Regions from separate parts of the Alicyclobacillus sp. TC genome, predicted to be linked through region 1. Evidence: riboswitches for the same ligand, from Rfam matches in the RefSeq annotation. Region 1 holds a riboswitch; each other region holds the start of a gene.

The links. A riboswitch is a leader RNA that binds a small molecule or an ion and turns the genes downstream of it on or off. The one in region 1 is predicted to bind cyclic di-AMP.
Region 2: linked by a shared signal. The riboswitch ahead of rplS (50S ribosomal protein L19) and the one ahead of FY534_RS11180 (C40 family peptidase) in region 1 are both predicted to bind cyclic di-AMP.
Region 3: linked by a shared signal. The riboswitch ahead of FY534_RS05255 (C40 family peptidase) and the one ahead of FY534_RS11180 (C40 family peptidase) in region 1 are both predicted to bind cyclic di-AMP.

The regions. Positions count from the first base shown of each region.
Region 1 is NZ_CP044434.1:2,260,277-2,266,333, reverse strand. Features, by position in the region: gene FY534_RS11190 (FAD-dependent oxidoreductase) at 1-712, shown strand, start outside; gene FY534_RS11185 (2-hydroxyacid dehydrogenase) at 777-1,763, shown strand; cyclic di-AMP (ydaO/yuaA leader) riboswitch at 1,925-2,093, shown strand; gene FY534_RS11180 (C40 family peptidase) at 2,096-2,941, shown strand; gene FY534_RS11175 (hypothetical protein) at 3,133-3,270, shown strand; gene FY534_RS11170 (hypothetical protein) at 3,481-3,741, shown strand; partial or broken gene gnd (phosphogluconate dehydrogenase (NAD(+)-dependent, decarboxylating)) at 3,890-4,785, shown strand; gene FY534_RS11160 (YojF family protein) at 4,976-5,326, shown strand; gene bshB2 (bacillithiol biosynthesis deacetylase BshB2) at 5,384-6,057, shown strand, end outside.
Region 2 is NZ_CP044434.1:1,775,823-1,781,879, reverse strand. Features, by position in the region: gene FY534_RS08840 (O-antigen ligase family protein) at 1-323, shown strand, start outside; gene FY534_RS08835 (hypothetical protein) at 301-1,965, shown strand; gene FY534_RS08830 (hypothetical protein) at 1,952-2,704, shown strand; cyclic di-AMP (ydaO/yuaA leader) riboswitch at 2,766-2,899, shown strand; gene rplS (50S ribosomal protein L19) at 3,338-3,679, shown strand; gene ylqF (ribosome biogenesis GTPase YlqF) at 3,838-4,728, shown strand; gene FY534_RS08815 (ribonuclease HII) at 4,887-5,525, shown strand; gene FY534_RS08810 (hypothetical protein) at 5,532-6,057, shown strand, end outside.
Region 3 is NZ_CP044434.1:1,089,195-1,095,251, forward strand. Features, by position in the region: gene FY534_RS05220 (hypothetical protein) at 1-498, shown strand, start outside; gene FY534_RS05225 (DUF488 domain-containing protein) at 591-962, opposite strand; gene FY534_RS05230 (FMN-binding negative transcriptional regulator) at 1,147-1,755, shown strand; gene FY534_RS05235 (alpha/beta-type small acid-soluble spore protein) at 1,872-2,060, opposite strand; gene FY534_RS05240 (DUF1284 domain-containing protein) at 2,159-2,587, shown strand; gene FY534_RS05245 (globin domain-containing protein) at 2,623-2,994, opposite strand; gene FY534_RS05250 (anti-sigma factor family protein) at 3,235-3,750, shown strand; cyclic di-AMP (ydaO/yuaA leader) riboswitch at 3,778-3,899, shown strand; gene FY534_RS05255 (C40 family peptidase) at 3,901-4,497, shown strand; gene FY534_RS05260 (FMN-binding protein) at 4,684-5,232, shown strand; gene FY534_RS05265 (FAD:protein FMN transferase) at 5,233-6,057, shown strand, end outside.

The DNA.
Region 1 (6,057 bases):
AAGTACATTGGTGATGCGTATTGGTGGAGTCCATCCATCAGTTTCGCTGGACAAGTCCATATTCGAGCAAGCTATTCAGAAGGCCAAGCAAGAAGGTTATCGTCATTTAAGTAAAGAGCGTGGTATGCTTTTGCGTCTGCCTAAGTCTGGGGATGTTTTGGCGATGTTTGCAGATGAGGACGTGGATGCCTTGCAATCTGCTCAATTGACCAAAGCAGAAATTTCTGCAAGAAAACAGGCGTGGGAGTATATGGACGTCTTCTGCAAGTATATCCCAGGATTTGAGAACGCTTATTTAGTGCAAACAGGTCCAGCTATGGGAGTGCGTGAAACCAGACACGTACTTGGCAATTACATACTTTCCGGTGAAGATGTTGTGAACGGTATTCGACATGATGATGCAGTAGCACGGGGTGGCTGGCCCATTGAGATTCATCGACCGGGAAAACCGGCGGAATATCTTTCCATTAAGAATCAAGCATACTACGACATACCTTTGCGTTCACTCACCGTACGTGGTTTCAAAAATCTTTGGTGTGCCGGCCGAATTATTTCTTGTGATGCATTAGCTTTTGCATCTGTTCGAGTCATGGGTACCGCATTTGCCACTGGCCATGCTGCCGGAGTAGCAGCTGCCTATTACGCGGCTACAAAGAAGTATGATGTCACTGCTATTCGTCAGGAACTGATTCAGCAGGGAGCTTCAATATAATCCCGTTGAGGCTAGCAAGCTAGCAAGACTATCTGCAGAACGTCGGGAAATGGGGGAATTCGCTGTGCGCAAAGCTAAAGTATACGTGCCTGATACGGTAGCAGTAGAAGCGATTGACATACTGCGGCAAGATTTTGAAGTTGTCTATACCCCCAAAGAAAATGCTGTTACGCCTTTGTCTGAATTGCTGGAACGATTGCAAGATGTGGATGGCCTGCTTGTATATCCACGCGTTCCGATTGACAAGAATTTATTGGATCAAGCACCAAATTTAAGAGTAGTAAGCAACATAGCTGTAGGGTATGACAATTTCGACTTATCGGAAATGGCGAAACAGAAAGTGGTTGGCACCCATACTCCTGATGTTCTGACTGAAACTACAGCAGATTTAGCCTTTGGCTTACTTCTCGCCGCAGCAAGACGCATACCTGAGGCAAATGCTTTCGTCAAATCTGGGCAATGGCATGCTAACGTTCCGAATTTGCTGGCGGGTACAGATGTGTATGGAAGGATAATAGGAATTGTAGGCATGGGACGAATCGGCACCGCTGTAGCACGCCGAGCGTTGGGTTTTGGTATGCGCGTTCTGTATTACAATCGGAGACGCCGGTCGGATATTGAGAACACCATGCATGTGCACTATGTTCATTTAGACCATCTTTTGCAGACGAGTGATTTTGTAGTTGTATTGACCCCACTGACTGAAGAAACGGTTCATTTGATTGGTCGATCACAGTTAGAGCAAATGAAACCAGATGCATATTTGATTAATGTAGCCCGAGGGAAAGTAGTAGATGAACAGGCTTTGATTTTCGCTTTACAAAATGGTTGGATTCGCGGAGCAGGTCTTGATGTTTATGAGAACGAACCCTTGCCATCAAATCATCCATTTTTACATATGAACCAAGTTGTCACTTTACCTCACATCGGGAGTTCGACAGTGGAAACACGCAAAGCAATGGCATTATTGGCAGCAGAAAATTTACGCTGCGCCTTGCTTGGCGAAAAGCCACCGCACATGGTTAATCCTGAAGTATGGGATGGTAAATAGTCACTGTCCAACAGCGATCAATCCAACTTCTTGATGGCTCTTTCTTCTTGTCCAATCAAGGCAAGTCTATTTAAATAGAAAAAAATTTTCATGAGGTGGCTAATTTATGGTAAAAAGGATTGACCAACCAAGCGATATTTCGGTATACTTCCGCCAGACGTCGACATAAAACGCCGAACCCTCTTGGCGTCGGGGGACGGGGGACATTCTTTTTTGGGGCGAATCCTAAAGAGCTGAATATTCTATTTTTTCTATGCTTTTTTTGGTAGGGCGCTCACAAGCTGCGGCCCGAGCCCGTCAACTAACCTCGTAGGTGCACAGGGAGCTTAAGTGTGAAAAAAACAGTTAAATTTGCGCTGTCTTTTGCTGCGTTTGCAGCCATGAACACGTCTGTCGTTTTTGCCGCCACCACATCTTGCACAGTTCAACCCGGAGATTCCCTCTACCTTATTGCTCAACGCTATCACACATCTGTTGCCAGCTTGAAAACTTTAAATCATCTCAGTGGAGACCTGATTTTTCCTGGTCAGCATTTGGAAGTAGAGACCAGTGATGTTGCTGGTGACTTGCAACCTGCAACAGTTTCTACACAAGTGGTAACCGTTCAACCCGGACAGAGTCTTTGGTCCATCAGTCAAGCGCATGGTGTTAGCCTCAGTCAGCTTGAGCAATGGAATCACCTCACCAACAATTCCATCTTGCATGTAGGAGAAAAAATTCAATTAAACGGCCCATCTTCATCTTATGCTACGGATAATCTCAGTGCTCGTAGTGGTGGACCCATGTCGACCAACTTGTCAGAAGCCGTATTAGGAGAAGAGATTGCCCAGTACGCCAGGCAGTATGTCGGCTACCCTTATGTGTATGGTGGAATGAGTCCCAGTGGCTTTGATTGCTCTGGTTTTGTCAAGTTTGTCTATGCGCATTTTGGTATCTATGTTGATAGAACCAGCTATGGACAATTTGCAGAGGGTGTACATATTTCTGAATCTGACTTGCAACCGGGCGATTTGGTGTTTTTTGACACGGACGGATATGGAGCTTCCCATGTGGGCATTTATTTAGGTGACGGTGAATTCATCAGCGCACAAACTCCAGCTTCAGGTGTTCAAATCGCTTCGCTTTACAATGAGTATTATTGGGCTCCCCATTATATTGGTGCTACAAGAATATACTAATCTAATGGTCTTGAAATGTGATTGAAATTGGCTGTATTTGATTTGAAAAAAGGGTTCGGAGTGCATCGTTTGTGAATGCACTCCTTATTTATGCATGGACAACTCCTTTTATGCTAGGCATAAACCGTTTCAGGCTTTTGGCAACAAGTCATACCATACTGTGAAATGTGCCGAGAAGGAGGTTGTCAATCATGGGTGTATTTGGTGGATACACACAGTGGGCAGTCGTATTTCTCATTATCTTTGTTTTGTTCTTCTTGCTTGTCCCGACTGTCAAAGCAGCAGGTTGTGGCTGTGGCTGCGGTGGAGCCTGCGGTGCACTGTATTAAGTGTAAAACTAGCGCCGGCGGGAGAAGACAGGGTTGTCTCTCCCGATTTTTGTTTGGAAACGTTGGTTGTGACAGGAAAATGTCAAAACAAAGCGAATCGATAACATGCGTCAGTAAAATGTTGATTACATAGCGGACTTAATGGAGAAAGAGCCAAAAAATATCGCATCTGTCTTTTGATATTGATTTTATGTAGGGAGGTTTGCCAACTTGGTTTCTTATCAAGTTCCTCAATGTCGTGAATGTAAATCTCCGCTAACAGTCGTTGAGCACCATATTCATGAATATATGCGCCAAATACGCCCGAGTGGCAAAGCGGACAAGCCATTTAAAGGGTCTTTTCGTCATTATACGAATGAAATTTTAAAGTGTGAAAAATGTGGACAACGTTATTTGGCTAGAAGAGATGAACTAGGGCGCTTTTTAAGAGGGAAAAAAATAACTCGACCCATTGGAGCGCTAAAGCTTTGAATACTTGCTAAAGTTAGCAGTGCATGGTATGACCTGCGGTTTGGCAATCTAAATGAAAATCGTGCTGATTTTGCAGTGAGGAAAAAAGTGACATGGATTGATATAATCGGTCAGTGCGTAAATTGAGTGCAGAGAGGATGAAGTCACTGTGCAAGTTGGTCTAATTGGTCTCGGCAAAATGGGACATAATCTCGGATTAAATTTGATGGATCACGGTCATGAAGTCATAGCCTACGATATTAGCCAGGATGCAAGACGTACTTTTGAACAATCTGGTGGTCAAACGAAAGAAACCATTGCCGATTTGGTACTTTCTCTCAACCAACCACGCGTTATATGGGTTATGGTGCCGGCGGGAAAAATTGTCGATGAAGTGCTTGAGCAAGTGGTTGTTCATTTAGATGCTGAGGATATCGTTATCGATGGAGGTAATTCACATTACCAAGACACCTTGCGTCGAGCGAAAAATTTATTCTCTAAAGACATATACTTTTTTGATGTGGGAACTTCGGGGGCACTTCGGGTGCGCGCCATGGAGCCTGTTATATGATAGGCGGCGATAAAGAGAAATTTGCACAGATTGAACCTCTTTTTCGCGATACGGCAGTGGACGAAGGCTATTTGTACACGGGCAAAGTCGGAAGTGGACACTACAGTAAAATGGTGCACAACGGAATTGAATATGGCATGATGGCAGCTATTGGAGAAGGATTTGAGGTGCTGCACCGCAGTGGTTTTGAGTATGATTACAGAGCTTTGGCGCACGTCTGGTCGCATGGCTCTGTTATTCGCGGTTGGTTGATGGAGCTGACAGAGAAGGCGTTTGAAGAAGATCCGCAACTCGATTCTATTCGCGGTGTTATGCATTCTTCAGGAGAAGGAAAATGGACGGTTGACGAAGCCTTGAATTTGGAAGTTCCTACACCTGTGATAGCCATGGCCTTGATGATGCGTTATCGATCACGTGAAAATGATACGTTTACCGGCAAAGTGGTTGCAGCTTTACGCAATCAGTTTGGTGGACATGCTGTGGAAAAAGCATAACCATCCATATCTTTCTAGCGCGATCGAGATAAATAAATGAAAAGATGGCTTTCTATATCAACTGCCACGGGTGCATTCCTTGGCAGTTGTATATTTTGTAGAATATGATGTCCAGCGAACAGGTTGAATTTCTTAGGTAACATACTTATAGTTAGATAGAGTTCATGGAAAGGCATAAGGAGGAGACGGGATGGGACCAATCCAACGGGTGCTCGCTGATGAAAAGTTGCAGTCGTTCGTCGGCCAAGAAGTCTATTTGCATCTGGAAACTACCAACGGAGCTTACGCCGGGAACAATCCCAGCGGCGGCATGGCCGTGTGTGCTTATATTCGCAATGTAAAAGTGAAATTTTCGCGTGCCTCCATTACCGGTCTTGGCCCCTATCGTGCGGGTATGAAAATGGACGGTGGCTGGATATATGCAGAAGGACTGACGGATTGGGAAGAAACGCCTGACGGGAAATTGCTCTTTGCAGGTTACGACAATGAGGGCAGGTTGGCTGTTTCTCTGGAGATCAGCAAAACACCCTTTCGTGTCTGAGATAGGCCAAAAGTGAAACTGTTCTGAGACCGTCCAGAAAAGAGAGGAGTTGGTAAAATGGAACGCGTAATGGTTGTGTTGCCTCATCCTGATGATGAAACGTTTGGATGTGGTGGTACAATTGCAAAGTTTGCCAAAGAAGGTGCGCAAATACTTTACATGTGTGGCACTTTGGGTGAAATGGGACGCAATATGGGGAAACCATTTTTTGCAACTCGTGAAACACTGCCCGATGTGCGTGCTAGAGAATTAGAAGAAGCTTGTGCAGTGTTAGGAATTCAAGAAATCCAAAAAATGGGTCTTCGCGATAAAACGGTTGAATTTGAAGATGCTCATGAATTGGCTAACCGTATCCGTCAAGAGATGATTCGTTTCAAACCGCAGTTGCTGATTACGCATTATCCCAAATACGGTGTTCATCCCGATCACGATGCGCTTGGATATGCGGCGATTCTTGCTGTCAAAATGCTTCCTAAAGATGAACGTCCCCTCATCTATGCTCATGCCATTACGCACAATCGTATGCAAACTTTAGGAAAACCGGATGTTGAGATTGAGATAGCCGATGTGTTGGAAACCAAAGTGGCGGCCATTCGTGCGCATCGTTCACAATCAGAAGCCATGATGAAGCGCTGGAGTGAAAATACGGAACCAGATGAAGCCTGGAAAAAGCGCATGGATCAAATGATGAAAAAAGAAGTCTTTTGGTTGTATGATGCAGATCGTTTGCC
Region 2 (6,057 bases), 480 kb from region 1:
GTGGAATCTACTCCGATAATTACTACGCAAAGACATTGGGCGAATCTGGATTGGTGGGGCTTGTTCTGTTTGCTGGTATGCAACTTTCCCTTCTTTATGAGCTGTATAAAAAAGTTGCCAAAGCAGCTTGGGGACGAGATAAGTTTTTAGCTATTGGAGGATTTGCAGGTATTTTAGCGGTTGTGATTCATAATTTCACAGAAAATGTATGGGAATACAATCCCATGACAGCTCTGTATTTTGCTTTTTCAACTCTCTTACTGATTTGGGGATATGGGCGGTTTGGCAAGGAGGTGCAAGATGGACAAAACATTGAAGCGTAGTCGTCGATGGCTTTGGATTGTCTATCTGCTTTGGGCGCTGTTTGTCAATGCTATGAATATTTGGGTTGTTAAACCATTGGTTGAAGATTTTGCTTTGCTTGGCGTACTGGCTGTCATCGTGATTATTGTGCTCTGGCTGACAACTATTCGCATCCAATCGCGCAAAAAATGGATTACTTTCACGCTGTTTGCTCTTTTGCTTGGTCAAGGAATTTCAAGCGTATCCTTTTATCCTACAGGGTTGCGTGTGCTTTTTACTGTCATCATGCTTCTGGGATTGTGTATTTTGGCTATATGGTTTACGAAAGCAGGTTGGAAGACCGTACTGGTTTCTGCGGCTGCAATTTTGCTGGTGAATCTATGGCTTCCCTACAGTGAATGGCCGTTTTTGACACATTTTAAGATCGTAAAATATGGAAAAATGAGTTTGATTCCTGGAGATATTCCTGCATTGCCTTGGTCGACCATTTCAACTCCGCAAGGACCTGCACTTGTCACTTTCAATCGTGTATTACCTAGCAATGCAGAACTTAGTGATTTAGCTAGTCAAGCTACAAGTAAGCCTGACTCTCTGTATAATCTTTTACAGACCGCTCAACACGAGTATGAGTTAATGGAAATACTTTCGGATCACGGCAAAGCAGTAGTTAAACCGCTACCGTTGAGTGATTTAGCTCAAGTTTCACTTTGGAATTTGGTGGCGCCTACATTCCCCTTGTCAGTTTCACATTGGAAGATTGTCAATCAACATGCCATTATGTATTTGACGGCTCCAGTTTCACCTGCCAGCGCCGCAGCATTAGGTTTAGAACCAGCCAGTTATTCAGGCAATTTTCTGGCTTTGGCTGCACAAACCTGGGAGCAAGATCAAGAGCAATGGAATCAATTATTATCTGACGCAAATGTTACACCTGCAAATCCACCCTTGCAGATTCAAGGAGGACTTTTGACCGGAAGTTGGCAAGGTCATACAGTGCAAGTTCCAGTCAAAACGCAAATTATTCTTGGTGAAGGCTCATTTACTCGACCAGGCGCCAATCAGGTATTGCTCGAAGGAGCCAATTTACTGCAAATTGTCAGTTTAACTCAAAATAAAGTAGTAGCTAGCTTCCATGCTTCGTTGACACAATCACTACCGCATGATATTGTGATTGGTCCGCTTACCAAGGGTGGACCAGATGCTATTTTTGTCAACGCTCAAAGAGCCTATATTTTGTCGGTCAATAGTGCAGGACAGTTTCGTACAGTATATGAGGCTCCCCTTGGTTCCTCGTTGCGTTTTGAAGCTGTATTACCTTCTGTTGGAAATCGAGCACCTGAAATTATCACGGATGATCCAAGTGCGATGAGAGACGTGCCAACTCGATATTTCTCTTCTTATCTATATCGAGATCATCAACTTTATCGAAATTGGCGTGTATATCGAACCAACGTTGTCAATGTAGAGCCTGTTCATTGGCAACCAGGTAAGGTTGATTTAGCTCTTTCCATATACGGAACGGGTGAATATTTAATCATTCAACGTTCGTATACGCCAGTACTCCCAGTCTCTATTGGTATTTTTATAATCATTGGTCTCATTGGCTGGGGACTGCGCTTGAATGACAGAAGAAAGCGGGTGAAAGCAGATGAAGTCCAATAAGCTATGGATTGTAGCTGCATTGCTTGGTTGTTTTGGACTGGTTGGATGTTCGCCAAAACCTCTGACCACCTTAAATCAAGTGCCACCCATTTCTTTAGCGAAAACGGATGCTGAAGCATGGCCCATCATTCAGACGGCTATTCAAAAGGGGCTTCAACTTCATCAATATCAAATTAAGGCTAGTGTTAATTTAGTTGATAATTCTATAAATCCATCATTTACCGTCTATGGTTCAGTTGAAAAACCAAATGAAGTTTCGTTAGGTGTACATGAGGGAGACACGAATATTCAATTTTTTCAGCAAGGGCAGTCCGCATTCTCGTTTGTCAATGGTCACTGGGCACCTTCTGATCCTTTGCCAAGCCCCGATGTATTTCAAACGTATGCTAAAGTGCTAGAAGGTGTAGAGAAGATGGGAACGCCTGTGTATCTGCAGCCTCAACAATATGTAGTAGACGAGTATTGCTGGGTGTTCACCATGATTGTCCCTGGTGTGGATGTGGAAAAATTAGCCACATGGGATGCGGGAGAAGTGTTTCCAGCCAGTTCGCATGTTTTAATGACGGTCATGGTCGGAAAACGCAGTGGTCAAATTCGTGAAGTAGAAACGAGTTCGGTGGGTTCTATATCGGAAGTGGGACCTATACAAATTTCTACAGACACCATTCTGTTTAACCTGAATAAAAAATACGCCAAGGTAAACATTCCTTTGTCACTTGTAAAACAATTCAAAGATTAGAGTTTATATCATTTCAGATATGCTCATCAGTTGGCAAAACAAGCAAAGAGGCATATAATAAAGTATGCCGTCGCTGAATTCCTAAGAGAAGCGGAGAACCCAATCACAGGGGTGAATCATCAGTCTTTCACTGATGTAGGGAATGCCTGCTCCCGAACCCGTCAGCTAACTCCGTAAGCGTTGCGGGCAGTTTTACAATGGTGGCGAGTAATCGTCAATTGTAACTTTTAAGAAATGCTTCTTTTTAGGAATGCCGCGATGGACTTTTCCATCGGGGAGTTGGTAAGCATGAACAAACATGCAGAGCTCCCACAGTGGGAGCGAGATATGGAGATTTTGCATCATTTGAGGAAGATGCGTTCCTCGCAGCAAGAACGGAATTCAGTTTCTAAAATGCTGGACGAAGACAAAAAGCTAAAAGTAAAGTTTTCTACTCGCACGTCTCCATCTTAATACATGCATTTTGAACAGGTAGTCGTACGACTACCTGTTCTATTGTACCATTTTATATTAGGTGAAATTTTTAAAAAATTGACCTTGATGAATTTATATGGTATATTATCGCGCGTGATCTCGACGGTCCGCTGCTTGCAAACAAGCATGAACGTCGAAGGTAAGGGAGGAAAATCCTAGATGAATTTACTTCAAGAAGTAGCGCGGGAACAATTACGTACAGATATTCCTAGTTTCCGCCCGGGAGACACGTTGCGTGTGCACGTGAAAGTTCGTGAAGGTCAGCGTGAGCGTATTCAGGTTTTTGAAGGCGTGGTCATTCGGCGTCGTGGTTCAGCCATCAGTGCTACCTATACTGTGCGCAAAATATCTTATGGTGTTGGTGTAGAAAGAACATTTCCATTACACTCTCCAAAGGTAGAAAAGATTGAAGTTATGCGTCGCGGTAAAGTTCGTCGAGCGAAGTTGTACTATTTGCGTGGATTGTCTGGCAAGGCTGCACGCATTAAAGAAATTCGCTAGTTTAAGCCGTACGCTGATTTGCGTTAGTAAAAGTAAATGCGTTAGGAAAGGGCCGGGTGGCCCTTTCTTAGTTTTCGTATTTCAGTATAGTTTCATCTGTGGTAGTTTATCGGATCTGATTTCAACAGAAAATTATATGTGATGGAAGTGAAAAGATATTGCAAACGATTCAGTGGTTTCCTGGACATATGGCCAAAGCACGTCGGGAAATTCAAGCTTCCATAAAAATGGTTGATGCAATTATTGAGTTAGTCGATGCGAGATTGCCAATGGCCAGTTCCAACCCTTTGCTGAAAGATTTAATTGGAGCACGGCCACGCTTGCTTGTGATGACTCGCAAGGATCTGGCAGATGAAAGCCAAACGAAGCAATGGTTACAGAAATTTGAACATCAAGGTATTTCAGCTATAGCTGTCGATGCGCAAACGGGTAGTCAAGTACAGCGGATTATTCCTGCTTTAGAAATGGCAGCTAAGGCTAAACGCGAACGGGAAGCGCGCCGGGGCATGCGACCACGTCCTCTGCGTACTATGGTGGTGGGTATACCCAATGTGGGCAAATCATCGTTAATCAATAGATTGGCCAAACGTTCTGCTGTAAAAACAGGTGATCGTCCGGGAATTACAAAAGCCCAGCAGTGGGTACGTATAGGTAGCATTGAATTGCTGGATACCCCTGGAGTGCTTTGGCCCAAAATAGATTCCCCTGAAGATGGGTATCTCTTGGCTATGAGTGGGGCTATAAAACCAGAAATTTTAGATCATGTAGATTTGGCGTTACATGCACTACAATTCTTAATTCGAAATTACCCGCATCTGGTTGAAGAACGATGGCAAATTGAAGCGCATTCCTATGATTCATATTCTCTCGATGAACCTGAAGGAGCGGAAGCGTTTTTAGATTTGTTTGAAAAAATGACCCGTATGAAAGGCATGTTAATGTCTGGTGCGCGTCCGGATTTAGAACGTATGGCAGAGTCTCTACTTCGTGAACTGCAGACGGGTAAACTGGGCAGAGTGTCTTTTGAATGGGTACACGGGCAAGAATAGAGTGCTGAGTAGAATGAATCAGCCATTAACGGATAGATTATTATTGATGATCTCGATAGAATAAGCAGTGTCTTTTCAATGTTAAACGGTTGCTAAGTTGATATGGCAAAATTGCTTTTTATTGAAAGGATAAAGTTTGAAAATCAAAGGTGGTGTACATGCTGGTTCGTTCTTGGCAAGTGGAACGTTGGCTTGTAGGTTCAAAACAAGTTTTACTTGCAGGAGTAGACGAAGTAGGTAGGGGGTGTTTAGCGGGGCCTGTTGTTGCAGCAGCTGTTATTTTTTCTCCAGATGTTCCAATAGCAGAACTTCAGAGTATCACAGATTCGAAAAAGTTGACCGCCAAAAAAAGAGAGGTTTTACTGGAGAAAATTCAGGAAATTGCTCTCGATATTTCAGTAGGGGCGGCTAGTGTACAAGAAATTGACCATTTGAATATACGTCAAGCTAGTTTATTAGCTATGCAACGGGCTGTTCAAGAGTTAAAATGGACACCAGACTGGGTATTGGTAGATGGAAATGATAGTTTACAAAACAGAGTGAACTCACTAACTCTGTCCGTTATTAAAGGGGATATACGATGCTTATCCATTGGTGCCGCTTCTATTGTGGCGAAGGAATGGAGAGATCGTTACATGAAAAATCTTTCAAAGGAATACCCTTTCTATGATTGGGAAAATAATGTGGGTTACGGCACTTCTCAACATCTTGATTCTATGAATATTTATGGTATTTCGCCCCATCATCGTCAATCTTTTTCTCCTGTTCAAACGATAATGAGAAATCGCGAAGGATGACTTTCCGTGAATAAAATATCTCATCCCACATCACCGTCTTCCAATATTTCATCAACTCAACCATCTGCCAAAATTTCTACTGAAAGTCGTACGATAGCTGAAAGAACAAAAAATCCAGCAACCTTGCATCAAGCGACTTCAATTCAAGCTCTTAATGAACCTGAATCGAATACGTTGCATGATTGGCCGGCACAATTTTGGAAAAGCCGAGAGATTCAGCAAGCCGAATGGGGCTGGAGAAAAGTTATCCTTGACTGGATGGCAGGGAGTATAGCCTCAGCGGAAAATGCGAGTGACCAAAAAAATGGTAGTCTGGAACAAATTATTCATCCCATGATTGAACGTTATTGGTCTATGGTAGAGCAATTGGTGAGTCAAAATGATATGGAAAAATTAGTGCGAACAGGTATAATGGACAAACCTCAAATCAGAGAGAACCGTTTTTCGTTTATTCGTACAAGAGATGGACTAGCCCAGTTTATTTCCTTTGCCAAACTGAATTTGGACGATATGAAATCTCCATGGGTACTCC
Region 3 (6,057 bases), 1.2 Mb from region 1:
TTGCATAACGGGGCGTTTGCAGGAAATACCTCTTCTTCGCTCTATGGAAATACTACGTACGGCGACTATGGGCTCTTGTCTAATGGTAGCTCAGTTACAACCAGTTCTGGAAATACTGTTACTGAGCCACCCGTAAATACGCCATTTCCAACTTATTATGGTTTTGAGTTAGCTGGAGACCTTGTAAAGCCGGGGGCCACTATTGTTGGCTCTACTGCTTCTGTATCCGATATTGCTGTACATGCAACGCAATTAAGAGACGGTAAATTGGCTGTCATGATTATCAACAAGAATCCAAATAAAGTTTACCAGGTCTCGTTGGATTTAAAAGGTTTTCGGCCCAATGGAACGGGTATAGAATATACGTATGGAGAAAAAAGTAGTGGTATTACCTATCAACATTTTCATCAATTGGGTAAAACTATTTCTGTTCAACCATATTCAGTGACAGATTTCATATTCAATGGTTCTTCTCTCGGGAAAAACCAGACAAACTAGTTGCTGACTGAATTTTGAATGGTTTATCTTTAACAAATATCTGAAAGTTAACTTTTGTCTATTAAGATCGAAACCGGTTACAGAAATCAAGATTATAAATAGTCAAGTAAAAAATCATAGAGTACTACTGCATGATTGATTAACTCATTCTTGGCTCCGTAAACGAGTGTTACGGGGCTTTCTGTCACCCATTTTTTAATTTTATTTAGGGCTTCTTGGTGACTTAGACTAGTTGTTAATTCTTGATTATAGAGAATACGAAATTCAGAAAACCGTTGTGCAGGATTTTCATGAAACCATTTCCGTAATCTATCTGTTGGTGCAATTTCCTTTAGCCAAATGTCAACGTAAGCCTCCTCTTTTCGAATTCCTCGCGGCCATAATCGATCGATTAATATACGTGTACCGTCAGAAGGATCAGTTGGTATATAAATACGTTTTAAGTACAAGTTTTTATGTTTCATACCAGGCATAATCCTTTCAATTCATAGTTCATTACTGAAAAGATGATTCATAAAAAGGTAACACAACATATACAAAATTTCTGTTGTGAAGTAACCTATGGTCTCAAAGGAGCTTGCGTCAACATGTTACAATTTTTTGTGAGCGGATCGTCCAAATCGGTGACGAGCGAGGGAGTGAGTGGGAGTGTATATCCCAAAATCGTTTCAATGGCAAGATGAAGATGAAATTTCAGAGTTTATAACTCGTCATTCCTTTGCCTTACTTATAACTTCAGAGGACAATCATCCTCTTTGCACACATCTACCCATGTACTATGACAAAGATAAACAAATGCTGCTTGCGCATATGGCCAAAGCCAACTCTCAATGGAGAGCAATGGATGGTAGCCCTTGTTTATGTATCTTTTCTGGCCCGCATGCATTCATTTCACCGGAATGGTATGATCTTCCTCAATCGGTACCAACTTGGAACTATGTGGCTGTACATATTCAAGGAACCTGTCGGTTGGTTAAAGACGAAATTGAGTTAGAAGAAATTCTTGAAAAACTGATATATGCATATGAACCACATTCAAAACTTCCTATGGATTCTAAGCAGCATTATTATCAACAAATGATGAAAGCTATTGTAGGTTTTAAAGTTGAGATTGATTTAGTTGAAGGTTGTAAAAAATTGAGTCAGAATAAACCTTTAGCTGTTCAACAACGTGTAATTGAACAATTACAGGCGAAAAATGATTGGAATGACGTCCAAGTTGCTCGCTGGATGCAGAAAAATATTGTTCACAAATAAAATCAATCTTCTTCAAATGACAGTGGGCAGGAATATCCTTATTATACGCGAAAGCCTATCCGTGTGTATGGATAGGCTCGCTAAGAATTATTTTCTAAACCAAAGGTTTTCCTTGCTTACTTCATTTGGCCGGATAATTGACTTTCTGCATATGCGACCAAACGCTTGGTGATTTCCCCACCTACGGAGCCGTTTTGACGTGAAGTCGTTTCTGCTCCGAGATTAACACCAAACTCATTTGCAATCTCCCATTTCATCTGATCCAGGGCACGGCTTGGTACGAGTTTTTCGTTGTTGTTTGCCATTTTCAGTTCCCCTTTCAAAAATGATTTTGGACTGCAAAGTTATTATGTGAGAAGTTTAGTTTTCTATACACAGATTAAAAAATCGAAGGGTGACAGATTTGATTCAATTGCGCGGACATCATCTTTTATGTATGCTTGGCTTTCGAGGAATGGGTTATTCAAAAGAATTCGTGGAGCATATGAAGAATGTTTATAACCAATTGAGAATAGAGCCACAAACAGAAGTACTTATTGTCACGGGACCAGATGAATTGTGTCATTATTTTCCTGATAATCAATGTTATCATTGTGAAGATAAAAATGTTGCAGATCGCGATCAACAGATTCTAGTTAAATTAGGATTACACTCTGGTCAAAAACTGGCTTGGCAGTCAGTTGAAAGTAGAATTCGTCAGCATATGCATCCTTCGGATATAGCCGTACTTTGTAGTACATGCAGTTGGCGCTCCTATGGAGTTTGTGAAGAAGGAGTTCAAAGAATTAAGGAAGGTTATTCATTATTACCACTCCCGAAAAAGTCAGTTTGAAATCTGATTTTTTCATTTTTTAAGCATTCCAATCTTCAACGATTAATCATATGTTGAGCCGTTAATCGAAGTCGTTCTAACATAAATTCCTGAACAGAATGGTCTATCCCAATTTGATTGAGTGACTCTTCCATACAACGTATCCATTCGCTCGCATGAGCTTGAGTAATAGGATGTGCAAGATGTTTGGCTCTTAACATTGGATGACCATACATATTTGTATAAAGCGAAGGCCCTCCAAAAAATTGAGTCAAAAACATCAATTGCTTATCACGCACAGGTTTTATGTCTTCTGGAAATAGAGGACGTAGGAGTTCATTTTTTTGGACTTTTGTATAAAATATGTCAACCAGATTGGCTATTGTATTTTGACCGCCAATCGCTTCATAAATAGATTTAACTTCCATACTCCAATAAGCCTCCTGCTTTTTCATTCAACCGTATATAATTTTGCTGCAGTATGCAAATTATTGGTGAAACAAGACATAAAGCAATCCATTGATGTGCGAATTTTGATCCAGTCAGTATTCCTACAAAAATGAAAAGAGAGATTGAGAAAATACTGGTCAAGTTTAGGGGTTTTTTCGTATAATGGGTCTACATGATGAGAAAGATTGGTTAAAACTGGGGGAGACGGGAGGCAATCCATGCAATTGTGTGATTTAAGCTTGAGATATGTGGCTGGATTACTTACCGAACTTGAAAATAAACGTTTTGAGCGCCATTTACAGAATTGTGAAAAATGTCGGCAAGAAGTTGAAGAATATGTATCTTACCGTAATCTCATGATTCAAGAAAACAAGAATCAGCAAATTACAGAAACAGACACGCTACTTACTCATGCTAAAGTGTATGTATTTCCTCAACGGCACTTACAAAATCAATCTCGAATGGGTAAAATATTTGGTTTAAAAGCTCGTTCCTTTTTTATAAAAGTACCCCAATCTATTGCGGCTTTAATGGTAATTGCTGTTGCTTTCTTTTCATTTTGGGCACATCTGCCAGCCCATCAAGTGGTCGTCAAAGCTGAGGGAATTGTAACTCGAGAAGTACCTCATTCCGTATCGGTGAAATTTGATTCAGTTTTGAGTAAAGCTCATGAATTAGAAAATCGTTTGGAAAACTATAGACTTCTTTCTAACTATTTTGCAATGAAATTATGACAAAGTGTTTGTTAGCATAAAGTCCGAACCAAAAAACAGCCGAATCCCATTTAGGGTACGGGGGATACAATTTGGGGTGAATGCGCCAACGCGCATGGGCGACCTCCGTCCTAACCCGTCAACTAACCTCGGAGGCAAGGGGAGGACTTTATGAAAATAAAAGCAGCCTTATTGGCTTTAACATCCATTGCAGTATTTTTGCCTGCTACCAGTCAAATTGCAATGGCAAAAACTTATCATCGTACACCCATTTATTCGTTTTCCAGCAATAGCTACGTCAAATCTCAATTGGCGTATAACGGTCAACTACCTCCAGGAGTCACTTATCAGCCATCTGTTCAACCGTTAGCTGGAATCCACGCGACACCAGAAGAGAAGTTTCAAGCTATATTGACAGTAGCAGAAAGTAAGTTAGGCACTCCCTATCGATGGGGGCATAACGAAGATAGAGGTCAGTATGGTTTTGACTGCTCTAATTTTACAGCCTATGTTTATCATCATGCGCTCGGCTATGTTATGAGTGGAGCTTCGCAAGTACAATATCACGATGTAGGTTGGCAGGTACCTATTTCGGATATGCAACCTGGGGATTTGGTTATTTTTAACCATGGTGGTCATGTTGCGATTTATATTGGAAATGGTCAGATGATTGAAGAAGGCGGCGGTTTGGGTAAAGTAGGTATTGCACCTTTACATCCTGGAACGTATTGGTACAATCACATCACTACTGTCAAACGTATGTTTTAAAAGTGAAACTTTCTATAGGGCTTGTCCCTCTCGTCATCTTTAGATGACGAGAGGGACAAGCCCTTTTTTTTATTCATGACTCCACAAGTTCTTCATAACCATCGGACAAATACTTCAACACCTAGAAGGCCACTTTTATTAATCTATGACGGAGAATAGGAATCGGGTGAAAGTGGTGTTTATCGATTGCTCAAAACTACTCAATCCAAATGGTTAACATTATCTACAGCCGCTGTAGGAGCTATCTATGCTGCAGGTTTTTTCTATACGGAACCGACAGTTCAGGCATTAAATCCACAGATCTTAGATCAAAAAAATGCAAGTGAGTCCAACAAGGTATTCCATCAAATGGGAAAAGAACATCACGAGACTAGGTCATTCCACAAAGCATTATCATCAACAACAACTCCTGCAAATCATCAAACATCAAATTCAGACAAGTCTCAACATAAGAGCGATAGCAGTTCTCTTTATAAGGACGGTATTTACCAAGGAGTGGGCACGAACGCTTATGGTAGCGTCGGTGTTTCTGTAACGATACAGAATGGAAAAATCACTCAAGTGCAGATCACTCAATGTACCACTCATTATCCACAATCCGTTATTGATCCGGTTTTACCAAACGAAGTTGAAGCTAAGCAGACGTGGCAAATTGATATTGTCTCTGGAGCCACAGCAAGTACTCAAGATTTTGCTATGGCTGTCTATCAGGCTTTGCAAGCTGCAAAGGCTTAAATGGAGGAATTTATCCTGAGCAAAGAACTTCAACTCTATCATCATCAAGTGCTTGCTTTAGGTACAAAAGTTGATTTTTGGGTTTCCATAGAGGGTAATTCATCTGAAGATGTTAGAAAAAATTTGCAACAAGCAATTTCAGTTTTCAACCTCGTAGAGGAAACCTGCAGTCGTTTTCTTGAACACAGTGCGTTACGACGTCTTTCACAACAAATTGGTGAGGATGTTCAAGTACCTGTTCTATTATTCGAGGTTATCCAATTCAGTTTAGAATTGGCCAAGATGACTCATGGACGATTTGACCCGACCATAGGTGGATGGCTAGAGAAAGGTGGTTTTGTCACAAATTATTTGACTGGAAACAAATTGGATTTATGCGAAAAAATAGATTTTAATGCTTCCTATCGTGATGTAAAGCTTGATGTGGAGAAAAAAACCGTTCGCTTAATGAAACCGCTCCTCTTGGATGTGGGAGCTACCGCAAAAGGGCTAGCACTTGATTTGGTAGTTCATTGTTTTTCTGAATATCCAGGATTTTGTATCAATGCTGGTGGAGATGTGATCGCCAGAGGTATACAACCTAATGGTGAGCCGTGGAAGATTTCTATTCGCAATCCGTTTTCTCCAGAAAAGAAAATAGGATATTTACTTTTTTCCGATGCTATGTCTGTATGCACTTCTGGAGGCTATGAACGTCTTAGTCCCGTTATTAAGGGAGAACATCACATCATCTCTGGAGTAGATAAACAATCTCCTCACCATGTAGCAAGCGCTACAGTTATGGCTCCATATGCTATGTTGGCAGATGGTTTTTCCACGGTGATG